Regions from separate parts of the Rhizobium sp. BK112 genome, predicted to be linked through region 4. Evidence: predicted binding sites of a transcription regulator. Region 4 holds the regulator's gene; each other region holds the start of a gene.
What was found. Region 4 encodes LexA, which represses DNA repair genes until DNA is damaged. Its sites were predicted from a motif close to TGTTCNNNNTGTGTTCNG; they were not measured.
Positions count from the first base shown of each region.

Region 1: the regulator LexA is predicted to act here: its motif matches at 2,268-2,285, upstream of FHT75_RS02105 (putative DNA modification/repair radical SAM protein).
Region 2: the regulator LexA is predicted to act here: its motif matches at 2,027-2,044, upstream of recA (recombinase RecA).
Region 3: the regulator LexA is predicted to act here: its motif matches at 1,638-1,655, upstream of FHT75_RS14255 (2'-5' RNA ligase family protein).

Region 1 covers NZ_JACHYZ010000001.1:447,400-451,514, reverse strand. Annotated here, with positions in the region: partial or broken gene FHT75_RS02110 (UdgX family uracil-DNA binding protein) at 1-1,030, opposite strand, end outside; gene FHT75_RS02105 (putative DNA modification/repair radical SAM protein) at 1,030-2,262, opposite strand; gene greA (transcription elongation factor GreA) at 2,533-3,009, shown strand; gene FHT75_RS02095 (glycosyltransferase family 4 protein) at 3,037-4,095, shown strand.
Region 2 covers NZ_JACHYZ010000009.1:252,555-256,669, reverse strand. Annotated here, with positions in the region: gene alaS (alanine--tRNA ligase) at 1-663, opposite strand, end outside; gene recA (recombinase RecA) at 818-1,912, opposite strand; gene FHT75_RS24110 (carbohydrate kinase family protein) at 2,142-3,086, shown strand; gene FHT75_RS24105 (pseudouridine-5'-phosphate glycosidase) at 3,175-4,107, shown strand.
Region 3 covers NZ_JACHYZ010000004.1:322,655-326,769, reverse strand. Annotated here, with positions in the region: gene FHT75_RS14260 (succinylglutamate desuccinylase/aspartoacylase family protein) at 1-855, opposite strand, end outside; gene FHT75_RS14255 (2'-5' RNA ligase family protein) at 943-1,560, opposite strand; gene FHT75_RS14250 (methylated-DNA--[protein]-cysteine S-methyltransferase) at 1,810-2,373, shown strand; gene FHT75_RS14245 (SDR family oxidoreductase) at 2,461-3,195, opposite strand; gene FHT75_RS14240 (oxidoreductase) at 3,232-4,083, opposite strand.
Region 4 covers NZ_JACHYZ010000005.1:180,518-184,632, reverse strand. Annotated here, with positions in the region: gene FHT75_RS16285 (ComEC/Rec2 family competence protein) at 1-792, shown strand, start outside; gene lexA (transcriptional repressor LexA) at 773-1,492, opposite strand; gene FHT75_RS16275 (VOC family protein) at 1,690-2,586, shown strand; gene kdsA (3-deoxy-8-phosphooctulonate synthase) at 2,583-3,428, shown strand; gene eno (phosphopyruvate hydratase) at 3,651-4,115, shown strand, end outside.

The DNA of each region.
Region 1 (4,115 bases), on a different contig from region 4:
GGACCGACGAAGGGACGCCCTGATATATCCTCCTGGTCGCCTGGCTGCTCGCCGACGAACATCACCTCGGCATCGCGTGGCCCCTCCCGAATACGGTTTGCGTCGCCGTCGCATGCAGCGGACAGCGGGTACAGACGGCAGCGTCCGCGCGCAGCGCTTCCAGCGTGCCCGCCGGCGCTTCGGGCACGACAGGAATATTGCGCGCGGCCTCCTGCAAGCGATCGTGGAAGGGCAGTGACTGCGTCGCCTCCCGTGCGGCCATGGCCCGCACCTTCCTCTCCGCCGAGGCGATCAGCCCGGGGATGAGATCGGCTTCCGGCAGGTTCTTCCAGTATTTTTTCGGCATCTCCGACTGCATCGCCTTCAGCTTCAATCGCGCTGGGTTGAAGATACTGGCGTAATAGGTGCGCCATAGTTCATCGGTGGCATCGGTGAGATTGGGCTTTTCACACGGCGCGTCGTTTAGCATCAGCCGCTCGCCGTCCCAGGCGGCTGACCCTTTGGGCGTGGCGATCAGCCAGTCCATGTCGGTGAAGCGTCGTTGGAAGAAGGGCGCTGTGCGCCTGACGATATGGTGGTCCGGCTCGAACCAGGCGAGGAATTTCCGACGGTCTGCCGATACCGCACCCACTTCCTTGAAGCGGACGAAAGCCGTCATCTTGTGCGCGTCGCGTCGAACGTTTTTCGCCATCAGCCTGGCACGGACAACGTCCTCGTCGGAGGCCACTTCGAGCAGCTGCCGGTCCAGCTGCAGCCGCCAGAGCAACCGGTAAAGCAGGGAAAACCGCACCGGATCGGAATGGCAGAGAACGGTCTCGGCAAGATCGATGAAGGCGGTCGGCACCGTCATCGGCTTGCGTGCCATGATCGGCGCCGGCGGCATGGCGTCGCGCTGAAAAGCGAGATCGGCCTCTTCATCTTTTTCGCGCCAATCGATCTCTTCAGGCGATATGCCGGCGGCAGCAAAGGCCCGCGCGGCATCACGCCATTCGGCAAGATCCCCGCGTCCTGCCAGCACGACCCGGCGCATCACAGCAACGACAATTGTTCAGGTTGCGGCTCGAACATGGCGCGAAGGTCGGGGCGGTCGATCAGACGGCGCGGCGACCAGCCTTCCGCTGAAATAAAGGACTGGACCTTCTTGATCGAAATGCCGAGCCGCTGGAGATCGTCGATCCGCAGGCGGCGAAAACGGCGAGCCCAAACGATCGCTTTGACGGTCTTGGTGCCGAGACCGGGCACGCGCAGCAACCGCTCGCGCTCGGCTTTGTTGATATCGACAGGAAATTCGGCCCTGTTGGCGAGCGCCCAGGCAAGTTTCGGGTCGAGGGTGAGATCGAGCATGCCTCCCGCCTGGTTCGCGGTGATCTCATCGATGCCGAAACCGTAGAATCGGTAGAGCCAGTCGGCCTGATAAAGCCGGTGTTCACGCATCAGCGGCGGCTTGATCAGCGGCAGGTTTTTCGACGAATCCGGGATCGGGCTGAAGGCGGAATAATAGACGCGCTTCAGGCCATAGCTGCTGTAAAGCCGGCCGCTGGTGGCAAGGATCGTCGCGTCGTTGGCGCCATCGGCGCCGACGATCATCTGCGTGCTCTGACCGGCCGGCACAAAACGCTGACGCTTCTTCGTCCGCAGCGTCGGCTCGCCGGCGGCCTCGATCTTCAGCCTCAGATCCCCCATCGATCGCCTTATATTGGCGGGCTTCTTTTCCGGCGCGAAACGGGTAATGCCGCTATCCGTTGGCAACTCGATATTGAGGGACAACCTGTCGGCATGAAGCCCCGCCTCCTCGATCAGATGCGGTGATGCTTCAGGGATCGACTTCAGATGGATATAGCCGCGAAAATTATGCGTCACACGCAGTTCGCGGACGACGCGAACCATCTGTTCCATCGTGTAATCGGACGAACGAATGATGCCGGAAGAAAGAAACAGGCCCTCGATATAATTGCGGCGATAGAATTCCAGTGTCAGCCAGATGACCTCTTCAGGCGTAAAGCGCGCCCGTTCGACATTGCTCGACGAGCGATTGACGCAATAGGCGCAGTCGTAGATGCAGAAATTGGTCAGCAGTATTTTCAGCAGCGAAATGCACCGTCCATCCGGCGCATAGGCATGACAAATGCCGGATCCCTCGGTCGAACCGAGGCCGCCGCTTGCGTGAGAATCACGTTTCACCGTGCCGCTGGAAGCGCAGGAAGCGTCATATTTCGCAGCATCGGAAAGGATGGCCAAGCGTTCTGTTAGCGACTTCTTCATTAGTATGTTCACTATATGTTCTTATATGCAAAGTCAATGGGAGCGACGTCACCTTTGCCCATTTTTCAGGCGCGCCACCGGATGCCGCGGTGGGTTGCGTTTCGTTTATGCGAATTTTCTGGAAATCGGCCTTGGCGATCTGCTATAAGCACGTAACTAGGATTGTGGCACGGTTCCGAAGCTCCCCTTCGGGACCTGTTTTCTTTTGTGTCTGCGGCTGATTGCTCGAAAAGCACGGACGAGCGGATACAAGGAGTGAAGGACAGAAAAATGGTTGAAAAGGTACCGATGACACAGGGTGGTTTCGTCAAGCTGCAGGAAGAGCTGCGCTGGCGTCAGCAGGAGGAGCGCCCCCGAATCATCGAGGCGATCGCCGAAGCCCGTGCTCATGGCGACCTTTCCGAAAACGCCGAATATCACGCCGCCAAGGAAGCCCAGAGCCATAATGAAGGCCGCATCAGCGAACTGGAAGACCTGACGGCGCGTGCCGAGGTCATCGACCTCACGAAGATGTCGGGCGACAAGATCAAGTTCGGCGCCAAGGTGAAGCTCGTCGACGAGGACACCGAGGAAGAAAAGACTTATCAGATCGTTGGCGACCAGGAAGCCGACGTCAAGGCCGGCCGCATCTCCATCTCTTCGCCGATCGCCCGTGCGCTGATCGGCAAGGAAGTCGGCGACTCCATCGAGGTCAATGCGCCGGGCGGCTCCAAGGCCTACGAAATCCTCCAGGTTTCCTGGGGCTGATCGCCCGCCAGCCGCGAGACCTATCCCTTGCCCGATATGCGTGACGTCGAGATCATCGCGCCCAATTTCAAGCGCCGGCTCTCCGGCGTCACGTCGACCATTGTTCAGCTCATTCCCTGCCAGATCCGGCTCGGCATAAAGATCGCAACCCTTGGCCCCGGCCTGCCGGAAGGCCTGCCGAAACTGAGGTGGCGCCAGCTTCTTGGCCTCTGGCGCCCGCCGGCACGCCGGCGCCAGCGTGTCTGGCACGCGCGCCGCAACAACGAGATGGCCGTCGGCATCCTGCTTCGCCATCTCATGCGCATGCCGCTGAAGCTGCTCTTCACCTCGGCTGCCCAACGCCGCCACACCGCCTATACGAAATGGCTGATCCGCCGCATGGACGCCGTCATCGCGACCAGCGACCGTTCCGGCTCGTTCCTCGAGGTGCCGCACACGGTCATCCAGCACGGCGTCGACCTTGCCCTCTTTCATCCGCCGGAAACGGCAGAGGACGGCATCGCCGCCACCGGCCTGCCCGGACGCCATCTTATCGGCTGTTTCGGCCGCGTGCGCCACCAGAAGGGCACCGATCTTTTCGTCAAAGCGATGATCGAACTGCTGCCGCAGAATCCGGAATGGACAGCGATCGTCTCCGGCCGCGTGACGGCGGAGCATGCGGCATTCGGTGACAAGCTCAAGGCCGATGTCGCCGCCGCCGGGCTTAGCGACCGTATCCTCTTTCTCGGCGAAGTGCCCGATATCAAGATCTGGTATCGCCGCCTGACGCTTTACGTCGCGCCCTCCCGCAACGAGGGCTTCGGCCTGACGCCGCTTGAAGCCATGGCTTCGCGCACCGCGGTGGTGGCATCGGATGCGGGCGCCTACGCCGAGCTCATCGTTGAGGGCGAGACGGGTTCGGTCGTTGCCGCCGGCGATGGCGAGGCGCTGACGCGGGCAATCGCGCCCTATATCACCGATCCCGCCTTGGCGATTGCGCATGGCGAAAATGCGCTGCGGCATGTCAGGGCGAATTTCGCGCTGGAGAAGGAAGCAGGCGCGATCGCCGCCGTTTACAACAGCCTGCTCGGCGACAACCGCGGCTGAAGCAGAAAAGAGAAACGGCC
Region 2 (4,115 bases), on a different contig from region 4:
CGGCAGCGGGTTGCGAACGCCGGGCTCCGTCTGTTCGAACTGCATGAAGACCAGGTTCCAGAATTCCAGGAACCGGTCGCCATCTTCCTCCGGCGAGCCCGGAGGTCCGCCCCAGACGTTCTCGCCCTGGTCGATGAAGATTTCCGAGCACGGACCGCAGGGGCCGGTATCGCCCATCTGCCAGAAATTGTCGGAGGTCGGAATGCGGATGATCTTGTCGTCGGAGAAACCGGCGATCTTCTTCCACAGCGTCGCTGCCTCTTCGTCTTCGGAATAGACGGTTACCAGCAGGCGATGCTTCGGCAGATCAAAACCTTCGGTCACGAGCTTCCAGGCAAGCTCGATCGCATTCTCCTTGAAATAGTCGCCGAAGGAGAAGTTGCCGAGCATTTCGAAGAAGGTCAGGTGACGCGCGGTATAGCCGACATTGTCGAGGTCGTTGTGCTTGCCGCCGGCGCGCACGCACTTCTGCGAGGTCGTCGCCGTCGAATAAGGACGCTTTTCCAGGCCGGTGAAGACATTCTTGAACTGCACCATGCCGGCATTGGTGAACATCAACGTCGGGTCGTTGCGCGGGACGAGCGGGCTCGACGGAACAATCTCATGGCCGTTCTTCTTGAAATAGTCGAGGAAGGTCGACCGGATATCGTTCACGCCGCTCATGCTATGCCCTTCAATGCTGCCGGAGGCAGGTAAATACAAATCCATCGGCTTTTAACGTTCGCCTCCGCCACTGTCCAGCAGACAAACAAAACCGGCCGCATTCTCATCAGGAATGCGGCCGGCTGGAACTGACTGATGAGTTCAAGCGCGAAAATTACATTTCCGCAGTGGCATCGCCATCGCCGTCATCGGGATCCGGTCCGCCGTTCTGCAGGAAGCGGTCGGCGATCAGGCCGGCATTCTGGCGCAGCGACAACTCGATCTCGCGGGCGAGATCCGGATTGTCGCGCAGGAAGGTCTTGGCGTTTTCACGACCCTGGCCGAGACGCTGGCTGTTATAGGAGAACCAGGCGCCCGATTTCTCGACGATGCCGGCCTTGACGCCGAGATCAACCAACTCGCCGGTCTTGGAAACACCCTCGCCATACATGATGTCGAACTCGACCTGCTTGAAGGGTGGCGCCATCTTGTTCTTGACGACCTTGACGCGTGTCTGGTTGCCGATCACCTCTTCGCGCTCCTTGACCGCGCCGATGCGGCGGATGTCGAGGCGCACGGAGGCATAAAATTTCAACGCATTGCCGCCCGTCGTCGTTTCCGGCGAACCGAACATGACGCCGATCTTCATGCGGATCTGGTTGATGAAGATCACCATGGTGTTCGACTTCGAGATCGAAGCGGTTAGCTTGCGCAGCGCCTGGCTCATCAGGCGCGCCTGCAGGCCGGGAAGGCTGTCGCCCATCTCGCCTTCGATTTCGGCGCGTGGTGTCAGTGCGGCGACCGAGTCGACGACGAGGACGTCGACGGCGCCGGAGCGCACCAGCGTATCGGTGATTTCAAGCGCCTGCTCGCCGGTATCGGGCTGCGAGATCAGAAGGTTCTGCAGATCGACGCCAAGCTTGCGGGCATAGACAGGATCGAGCGCATGCTCGGCATCGACGAAGGCGCAGATACCGCCCTTTTTCTGCGCTTCGGCAATGGTCTGCAGCGCAAGCGTCGTTTTACCGGAGCTTTCCGGCCCGTAAATTTCGATGATGCGGCCCCTCGGCAGGCCGCCGACGCCAAGTGCGATATCGAGGCCAAGCGAGCCGGTCGAGATCGTCTCGATCTCGACAACGTTCTCGTTGGAGCCGAGTTTCATAATCGAGCCCTTGCCGAACGACCGCTCTATCTGTGAGAGTGCCGCTTCAAGCGCCTTGCTTTTGTCCACCGATTTGTCCTCTACCAGCCGCAATGAATTCTGAGACATCCGATCCACCTTTAGGTTATTGAAGCCGCCCAAGCAATGTCGAGTTTGTACCCTATTTGTTCCACTCTCGCAATAGGCGATCAAACAATTGAAAGAAAAAGGTAAAACGGCCCGTGTTCTGTATTTGTTTTATCGATGAAAAGCAACGACTTAGATGTAAAGTGCCGGCACCCGCGCACAAAAACCCATCCCATCGATTCGCACGTCGGGCATCTGGAGAGTGCCTGAAATGAAAAGAAAGATTCTCGTTCTCGGCGGTGCCCATATCGATCGGCGCGGCCGCATCTCCGGCGAGACAGCGCCTGGCGCCAGCAATCCCGGCACCTGGTTCGAGGAGCCCGGCGGCGGCGGCTTCAATGCGGCGCGCAATCTCGCAAGGCTCGGTTTTCAGGTGACGATGATCTCGCCGCGCGGCGGCGATCCCAACGGCGAACTGGTCGGCGAAGCCGCCGATTTCGCCGGCATCGACGACCGGCCTTTCGTCTTCCTCGACCGCAAGACGCCGAGCTACACGGCGATCATCGAGAAGGACGGCAATCTGGTGATCGCCCTGGCCGACATGGATCTCTACCGCTTCTTCGTGCCGCGGCGTCTATCCATCCGCTGGGTGCGGGAAGCTTTCGACGCCCATGATTTCATCCTCTTCGATGCCAACCTGCCGGAAGAGACGATCGCCGCGATCGTCGCCAAGGCGCATTCCCTGGCCAAGCCCGTCGCGGCGATCGCCATCTCGCCGGCCAAGGTCGTCAGGCTGAAACCCTGCATCGGAGATATCGACTACCTGTTCCTGAACGAGGCCGAGGCCGCCGCCCTGACCGGTGAGCAGCCGGAAGACGCCGCCGGCTGGCCACCATTGCTGAACGAGATCGGCATCAGGAATGCCGTCGTCACTCGCGGCCGGCGCGAACTCGTCGCGCTTTGCGGGCACCGCGCCGTGACGCTGCAGCCGCCGATCGCCGACACCGTCGCCGATGTCACGGGTGCCGGCGATTCTCTTGCGGCCGGCACGCTCGCCGCCTTGATGCTCGGCCTGCCGCTCGAGGAAGCCGTCCGCCACGGCACCGCGGCCGCCACGCTGACCGTGCAGTCGCGGCACGCCGTCAACGAAAATCTGACGCCGGATCTTTTGAATGAGGCGCTTGCCCTTGTTCCCAAGATCAGAATTCTGCATTGAAGCGACTAATTAAAGAGTTGAGCATGATGCCGTCCGAAAACCGCCCACACTTTTCGGCATTATGTTCTGTCGATCATAGGACAAGACCATGACCAAGCCCATCTCCCCTCTTCTGCCGATCGCCTATTCGAAGGAGGTTGCCAGCGCCAAGCAGCGCGGCGCGCCGCTGGTGGCGCTGGAATCGACGATCATCACCCACGGCATGCCCTATCCCGGCAATATTGAGATGGCCCGCAGCGTCGAGACGATCATCCGTGAACAGGGAGCGGTGCCGGCAACGATCGCCGTCATTCATGGCACGTTGCATATCGGTCTTGAAGCCGCGGAATTGGAACAGCTCGCCAAGGCGACCGAGGTGATGAAGGTGTCGCGCGCCGATCTCGCCTTCGCGATCGCCGAGCGCCGCACCGGCGCCACCACGGTCGCGGCGACGATGATTGCGGCAGCGCGCGCCGGCATCCGCGTCTTTGCCACAGGCGGCATCGGCGGCGTACATCGCGGCGCCGAGGAAAGCTTCGATATATCAGCCGACCTCGAGGAGCTCGCCCGAACCGGCGTCATCGTCGTCTGCGCCGGCGCCAAGGCGATTCTCGACATTCCGAAGACGCTGGAAGTGCTGGAAACCCGCGGCGTGCCTGTCGTCACCTATGAGAGCGAGGAATTCCCCGCCTTCTGGTCACGCTCCTCGGGCATATCAAGCCCGCTGTCGCTGAACAGCCCGGCCGCCATCGCCAATTTCCAGACGGTGCGCGAACAGCTCGGTGTCGACGGCGGCATGCTCGTCGCCAACCCAGTGCCGGAAGTCGACGAAATCCCACGCGAGGAGATGGAAATCTATATCGAGCGGGCGCTGGATAGCGCCGAGCGCGACGAAATCACCGGCAAGGCTGTGACGCCCTATCTGCTCTCGACCATCTTCGACCTGACGGACGGCCAGAGCCTGAAAACCAATATTGCGTTGGTGGAGAACAATGCGCGGCTTGCCGCCGAGATTGCGGTGGCGCTGCGGAATGAGGATTGACGGGTAGG
Region 3 (4,115 bases), on a different contig from region 4:
GCCGATATTGCGATGGAAGAGCACGGCGCCACCTTCTCCAGCGCGAATGATCTCGACATTGTCGAGCGGCACGGCCGGCCCGTAAAACGTCGTTGACGCTTGCTTCCTGTCGCCGACGATCCCCCGTGCCTCCAGGAAGCGCCAGAGCCCGTCCGCATCCTTTTTCGCCAGCACCGGATCGACGTCGCGCTTGCCGCGCAGTTCGACGGTGACGGAGAGTTTGCCGGGCAATCGGGAGCGGCGCTCGCCGGGGACTTCATATTTCCATGCAAAGCCGACGGCCTCCTCGAAGGCCGAGCTTTCGCCATCCGAAAGCAGCACGGCCTCCATGTCGAGCGCGCTGGCGAGATCGGCCGCCTCAGGCCAGAAGGCCTCGTCGATGTAGGCATATTGCAGGGATTCGTCGTCGCAATGCAGGTCGAGCACGAGGTCGGCCCCGAGCGCCATATGCAGCAGTTGCCGCTTCAATCTGTCGGTAGCCGGGGTGTCATCGAGGTCCTCGATCAGTGAGGCCCGATCGACAAGGGAGATCAGCGGGAAATCCCGGTTGAAATTGGTGCGCGAGCCCAGGTCGAAACGGCCCTGCAATTCGCCGAAATGCGACTGCGCCGCACCGATCGGATTGGCCTGCGGCACGATGGTGACATCGCCGGCGATCCCGCCCTGGCTTTCCGCCTGCCGCAGCCGCTCGCAGAGGAAATGCAGCAACACCGTTCCAGGCAGCTCGCCGGCATGCAGGGCCGCCTGGATATAGGTCTTGGGCGCCTCCGGATCGTGGCCCGTAAAGCGCAGCACCGGCAGCCGCCACTCCGTTCCCGGCGTATCGCCCGGGATGATGATCTCTGAAATGTCCATGCCGCTTTCGCTCCCGTTTGCGTCAATGCCGGAACAGGCCTTCAGAGCTTTATGCGCGGAAATCAGGCAAGCGCAAGCCGCGATCCATCATTGCCCGCAGCCGAGCAGCGGCCAGCGATCGATGACCCGATGTTCGGTCTTTCCGAGAACACTGTGGACGAGCAGGAATTCGGCGGCCGTCCATGAAACCGGTCTGTCGAGGCTTGTCGGCGGCACGGCCTTGCGGTCGTAGAGCAGCGTCATATGTGGCGTGAAATGCCGGCTTATATTGTGCCGCAATCCGGCATTGTGCATGCCGACACCGAGTTGGACATGCAGCCGTGTGAGCGGCTTTCGTCCGCCTTCACCGCAAAGCACGAGTGGCCGCGCCTTGCCCTCCCGCTTGAAACTCATGATCCTGTCGAAGGTGATCGTGATCGGTGCGCTCTCCACCGTCGCGCCGGCCTGGCGCGCCGCAAAGACCGCGTCCTCCGGTAATTCTTCATAGTCATCGATGCCGATGATCGTCACGTGCAGCGTCGTCAGGCGTGGTCTTGCGGAAAGAGAGAAAGCTTTGCCATGGTCATCGGCGATCGCGGCCGCCTGCCGTTCGACGGCATCGGGAGGGCAGAGAGCGAAGAAAAGCCGGTGTCTGCCGGTGTAACTTTCGTTCGGCCGCTCGCGACGATTCTTGTCACACTCGAAATCGAGGGAAATCTGGTTCATAGGCCCTCACGGTCGTCATGACCTGACGCGTCGTTTCCAAAACGCGACGGAGGATATTCTCAACAGGACCGCACCTCAAGAACAAAAAGAGAACACAATGTCCCGATATGCTTGGCGTTAAATTCATCCGAACCCTTGCCCGGCGCCGGATGAAGTGGACTTTCGAAAAGCCCGGTACGCGCAAGAAACGGGTTGAAACAGCGGCCGTCTCATACGATTTTGAAGGCAATCGAACATGCGGAGGCTGTCATGGCTGAGACAACGCACCACTATCTCATCTTCGAAACCGCGGGCGGTTTCTGCGGCATCGCCTGGAGCGATGCCGGCATCACCCGTTTCCAACTGCCGACCAAATCAGCGGAAGCGACCGAACGGCTGCTGCTGCGCCGCCTACCGGATGCCGAACCCGGCGCGCCGACGCCAGCTGTGCTAGAGACGGTTGCCGCCGTGAAGCGCTATTTCCAGGGCGAGGAGACGGATTTTTCCGGAGTCGAACTCGATCTTGCCGGCCAGGATGCCTTCTTCCGGGATATTTATGCGGCGGCACGGCGTGTCGGCTGGGGCCGCACGACCACTTACGGCGCGCTGGCGAAGGAGCTTGGCGCCGGGCCCGAGGCCGCCCGCGACGTCGGCCAGGCGATGGCGAAAAACCCGGTCGCTCTGATCATCCCCTGTCACCGGGTGCTTGCGGCCGGCGGCAAGATCGGCGGCTTCTCCGCGCCCGGCGGTTCGACATCGAAGGCCCGCATGCTGGAACTCGAAGGCGTCAATCTCGCACCGCCGCCGCCCGCCCAGCAGTCCCTGGGTTTTTAGGCGGCGGAGGCTTTTCGTTTCCGCAATTCCGGACGCGAAACCGCGCTACACTTTTGCGGGAATTGCTTTGGCAGCAATCTCAGCCGCTCAATGCGGGCTGGCTGTCGGCCGGATGATGATCTCGCTGACATCGACGTCATCAGGCTGGCTGACGGCGTAGAGGATCGAATTGGCGATCGCCTCGGGGCTGATCGTGATCGCCCTGAAAGCCTTCATCGCATCCCGCGCGGTCGGATCGGTGATCGTCTCGGCCAGTTCCGATGTCGTTGTGCCGGGAGAGATGACGGTCACCCGGATGCGGTCGGTCTCCTGTCGCAATCCGTCCGAGATCGCCCGCACCGCGAATTTCGTCGCGCAATAGACGGCAGCCGTCGGAGAGACGCTGTGGCCGCCGATCGAAGACAGGTTGATGATCTGCCCCGACCCCTGCGCTTTCATGATCGGAAGCGCTGCGGCAATGCCGTAGAGAACGCCCTTGATGTTGACGTCGACCATCCGGTCCCATTCGTCGACCTTGAGGGCATCGAGCGGCGAGAGCGGCATGACGCCGGCATTGTTGACGATCACGTCCAGCCGTCCGAATTCGGATCTGGCAAAGCCTGCGAAGGCTTCCACCTGCGAGCGGTCGGTGACGTCAAGCTGTCGCAGGCGCACCGTCCCGCCCTTTGCGGCGATGTCGTCGGCAAGTTCCTTCAGCCGATCGGTGCGACGTGCGCCGATCACGATATGCGCGCCGGCCGCAGCCAGCACCCTGGCCGTAGCCTCTCCGATGCCGCTGCTGGCCCCGGTGATGGCAATGACTTTTCCTTTGATATCAGACATTTCAAGCTCCATTGCAGGTTGAGGTTTTCGTGGCGGTCAGCTTGGGAAATCGGCGCTGAGCGTCGTCTCCGCCCAGGTGTCGAAATTTGCGCGCAGCGCATCGAGCCGTTCGCGGGCGATTTTCAGGGCGGGTGCACCGAGCAGGAGGCGAAGCGGCGGCTCGTCCGCCTCGAATGCCGATAGGATTGCCGTTGCGGCTCGGGTGGGATCACCCGGCTGCTTGCCGGAGACCGAACGGGTGGCCTGGCGCCGCTTGCCTGCGGTCTCGGCGTAATCGTCGATGATCGTGGCGGATTCGACCATCGACCGGCCGGCCCAATCCGTTCGGAAGGCGCCGGGTTCGAGGATCGTCACATCGATGCCAAGCGGGTTGACCTCATGCGAAAGCGATTCCGACAGGGCTTCGACCGCAAACTTGGTGGCGTGGTAGTAGCCGGTCGCCGCAAACGCGACGAGCCCGCCAAGCGAGGAGACATTGAAGATATGCCCTTGCCGGCGTGCACGCATGCCCGGCAGAACCTGCTTGGTGACATCGATCAATCCGAAGACATTGGTTTCGAACTGGGCGCGTATTTCGGCATCCTCGCCCTCTTCGATCGCCGAGAGGTAGCCGTAGCCGGCATTGTTGACCAGGACGTCGATCGCCCCGAAATGCGTTTCGGCGTTACGAACCGCGCCGGCGACGGAGTTGCTGTCCGTCACATCGAGGGCAAGGGCAAGCGCACGGTCCCCGTATTCTGTCGTGAGATCTGCCAGGGTCTCGGGTCTGCGCGCCGTCATGGCGGCGCGCCAGCCTCGGGCGAGGACGGCTTCGGCGAGTGCCCGGCCGAGGCCGGACGATGCGCCTGTTATGAACCAGATGGGTGTTGGGGAAGACATGATCGTCATCCTTTCCGGCCTGTAAATGCGGCCTTACTCCT
Region 4 (4,115 bases):
ACCGTGTCCGGCTGGGGTGGCGACATCGGCATCGGCCGCTTGCCCGCCTGGTATTTCGCGGTCGCCGTGGCAGGCTTCCTGCTGCTGACGCTGCTCCGCACTCGGCTGCGCCATATGGGCACGTCGATCATGTCAGTCGCAACGCTCATCCTGCTGCTTCTGCCGGTTCCCCGGCCGCCGGATCTGGTGATTTCGGAAGATGGCAGTCTCGTCGCGGTCGTCGAGGCGGCGGCAATGGCCTCCAACCGTGAAAACCCGCCGGATTTCATCTTCGACCAATGGCAGCGCGCGCTGGTCCTGCCGGCGCATGACCCGCCGAAGATGCTGGATGGTCCTGCTGTCCCGCCAGCGGGAGAGGACCGCCGCGTCAAGCTCTCCCGCGATCAGCAGAACGAAGCGAGGGCGGCGATGCGGGCGGCTGCAGCCGGCGGTGACGCAAACCGCTTTTCCTGCGTCAAGAAGGCCTGGTGCATATCAAGGCTTGGCAACGGTCATGTGGTCGCCGTCATCGACAACGCCGCCTATCTCGCTCCGGCCTGCGATGCGGCCGATATCGTGGTAACGTCGGTCCGCCTGCGTTTCAACAGCTGCCGCTCAGGCGCGACGCTCTTCACCGGCGAGACGTTGCGCCGGACCGGTTCCGTCGAGCTGCGGTTCGCGGAGGCCGGCATGGAGGTCACAACCGCATTCGATGATCTGTGGCGGCCATGGATCCGCCATCGCGCCTATGACTGGCGCAGCAACAGCTTTGTCGAAACCGGCCTGCAGGGTGTCAGTGATAGCGGCGAATAAGGCCGACGAGTTTGCCCTGCACCTTGACGCGGTCTGGCCCGAAGATCCGGGTCTCGTAAGCCGGGTTGGCCGCTTCCAGCGCGATCGAGGCGCCCTTGCGGCGGAAGCGTTTGAGCGTCGCTTCTTCGTCGTCGACGAGAGCAACGACGATGTCGCCAGGGCTTGCGGTGCTGCCATTGCGGATGATCACGGTGTCGCCGTCGAAAATGCCGGCGTCGATCATCGAATCACCCTTGACCTCCAGCGCGTAGTGTTCACCGGAGCCGAGCATATCGGCCGGAACGACGATGTCGTGGGTGTTGTTCTGGATTGCCGAGATCGGAACGCCGGCGGCGATCCGGCCCATGACCGGCACGGAGACTGAGTTGCCATTGTCGGCGACGGGTTTTGCAGGAGCGGGAGTGGCGACCGGCTGGGGCTTGCCCAGGCTGCCCTCAATGACGCTCGGCGAAAAGCCGCGCCGGGGCTGGATGCTGGGGCTATAGGCCTCCGGAAGCTTGATGACCTCGAGTGCGCGGGCCCGGTTCGGTAGGCGGCGAATGAAGCCACGCTCCTCGAGCGCAGTAATCAGCCGGTGAATCCCGGACTTCGAAGCGAGATCCAGGGCGTCCTTCATTTCGTCGAAAGACGGCGGAACGCCGGATTCCTTCATGCGCTCATGAATGAAGAGGAGAAGCTCCTGTTGTTTGCGCGTGAGCATCGACGTTGTGACCCCGTGATTGAAACAAATCCAGAACAGACACTATATGTTCCATATGTGTTCCGCAAGTAGCTAAATTTCCGTAAAACTTGGCGCCAACTCGTTGAGATTTTTATTTTCATTCGCCGGATTGGCCGACAAGTCTTGCCTTGCGCGGCACTGTCGCACATCTCTGCCGTGTGAGGAGAGGGGATACCATGAACGAGCATTCCGCCAAACCACGCCCGCTGGATCATGTCGTGCTGCCGGTCGTCAATATCGATCTGGCGCGCGAGAGGCTCGGCAAGCTGGGCTTTACCGTTGCCGCCGATGCGCGTCATCCCTTCGGAACGGAGAATGCCTGCGTCTTTTTTGCCGATAAGACCTATCTGGAGCCGCTCGGGATTGCGAGCGTTAGGGAAAGTGAAGCATCGGCGCGGCAAGGCAATGTCTTCACCGCCCGCAACCGCGCCTTCCGATTCCGCTGCGGCGAGGAAGGGCTTTCGGCGGTGGCCTTCGGCAGCGAGGATGCCGATATCGATCATCGGAATTTCGTCGGCGACGGAGCGAGCGCCGGCGAGATGCTGGCGTTCAGCCGGCCGATGACGATGCCGGATGGTTCTGAGAGCATTGCCGGCTTCAGGCTGGCCTTTGCCGGCGACCTGCGCGCGCCCGATCTCTTTCTCTTCACCGTCGAGCGCGTCAATCCGCTGCCGGCCGACCGCGGCGCGCTGGAGGCGCATGCCAATGGCGTCACCGGCATTGCCGAGGTGGTGCTTTGCGCGCCCGATGCGGCTGCCTTCGCCGCCTTCGTCAGTCTTGCCAGCGCGCAATCGGCAGTCGAGAACACCGGTTTCGGCGTCAAGATCGCGGCGTCGAATGTGAAAATCAGCCTGATGACGCCGGAGGGTTTGGAGGCCTATTTCGAGGTCGCCGTCCCATCCGCCGACCGCGGCCTGCGCGGCCGGGCGATTCTCTTCGCTGTCGCCGATCTTGCCGTGACAGAAGCGCATTTGGCTGCTAACGGGGTGACATATACGCGCATGAACAATCGCATTCTGGTGAAGCCCGCGCCCGGGCAGGGCACGCTTTTCGCCTTCGAGGAAACACGATGAGCACAGATACGAATTCCCAAGTCAAGATCGGCGAGGGCCAGGGCCAGGTCACCTTTTCCAACACCGGCCGCCTGTCGCTGATTGCCGGCCCTTGCCAGATGGAGAGCCGCGACCACGCCTTCATGGTGGCCGGCACGCTGAAGGAGCTTTGCGGAAAGCTCGGCATCGGCCTCGTATACAAGAGCTCCTTCGACAAGGCGAACCGCACTTCGCTTTCGGCCGAACGCGGCATCGGCATTGAAAAGGGCATGGAGATCTTTGCCGACCTCAAGAAGGAATTCGGCTTTCCCGTCCTGACCGACGTTCATACCGCCGAACAATGCGCCGAGGTGGCAAAGACCGTCGATGTCCTGCAGATCCCGGCCTTCCTTTGCCGCCAGACCGATCTTCTCATCGCCGCCGCCAAGACCGGCCGCGTCGTCAATGTCAAGAAGGGCCAGTTCCTCGCTCCCTGGGATATGAAAAACGTCCTGAAGAAGCTCAACGCCAGCGGCAATCCGAACGTGCTGCTGTGCGAGCGCGGCGCCTCCTTTGGCTACAACACGCTGGTTTCCGACATGCGTTCGCTGCCGATCATGGCGTCGATGGGTGCTCCCGTTGTTTTCGACGCCACCCATTCCGTGGCGCAGCCGGGCGGGCAGGGCGATTCCTCGGGCGGCCAGCGGGAATTCGTGGAAACGCTGGCGCGCGCAGCGGTGGCGACCGGCATTGCCGGCGTCTTCCTCGAAACCCATCAGGACCCCGACAATGCGCCTTCCGACGGACCGAACATGGTCTATCTCAAGGACATGCCGCGGCTCCTCGAAAAGCTGCTTGCCTTCGATGCGGTCGCCAAGGCCTGATTACCCAGCTTGACGTTCAACAGTCTGACACGATCGCGCTATAAGCATGTCGCGCAAAACCAAAGAGCAAGGCGCGGACCAAGCGAATGTTAGAGATCGCGACGCGCTTTCGCCCACATCGGAACGCTGGTTCGAAGGCTGGCAATTGCGGCATTGTAATTTGCTCGCCTTCGATTAAGACAGGTTTCGAACGACTTATCACCCACTGAGCAGGAAGAACCCATGACTGCAATCACCGATATCATCGCCCGCGAGATTCTCGATAGCCGTGGCAATCCCACCGTCGAAGTCGATGTCTATCTCGAAGACGGCAGCATGGGCCGTGCGGCTGTTCCCTCGGGCGCCTCGACGGGCGCGCATGAGGCGGTCGAACTGCGCGACGGCGGCAAGCGCTACCTCGGCAAGGGCGTCCAGAAGGCGGTCGACGCCGCCAACACCGAGATCTTCGATGCGATCGGCGGCATCGACGCCGAAAACCAGATCCAGATCGACAACATCATGATCGAGCTGGACGGCACGCCGAACAAGTCGCGCCTGGGCGCCAACGCCATCCTCGGCGTGTCGCTCGCCGTCGCCAAGGCTGCCGCCCAGGCCTCCGGCCTGCCGCTCTACCGTTATGTCGGCGGCGCTTCCGCCAGCCTGCTGCCGGTGCCGATGATGAACATCATCAACGGCGGCGCCCATGCC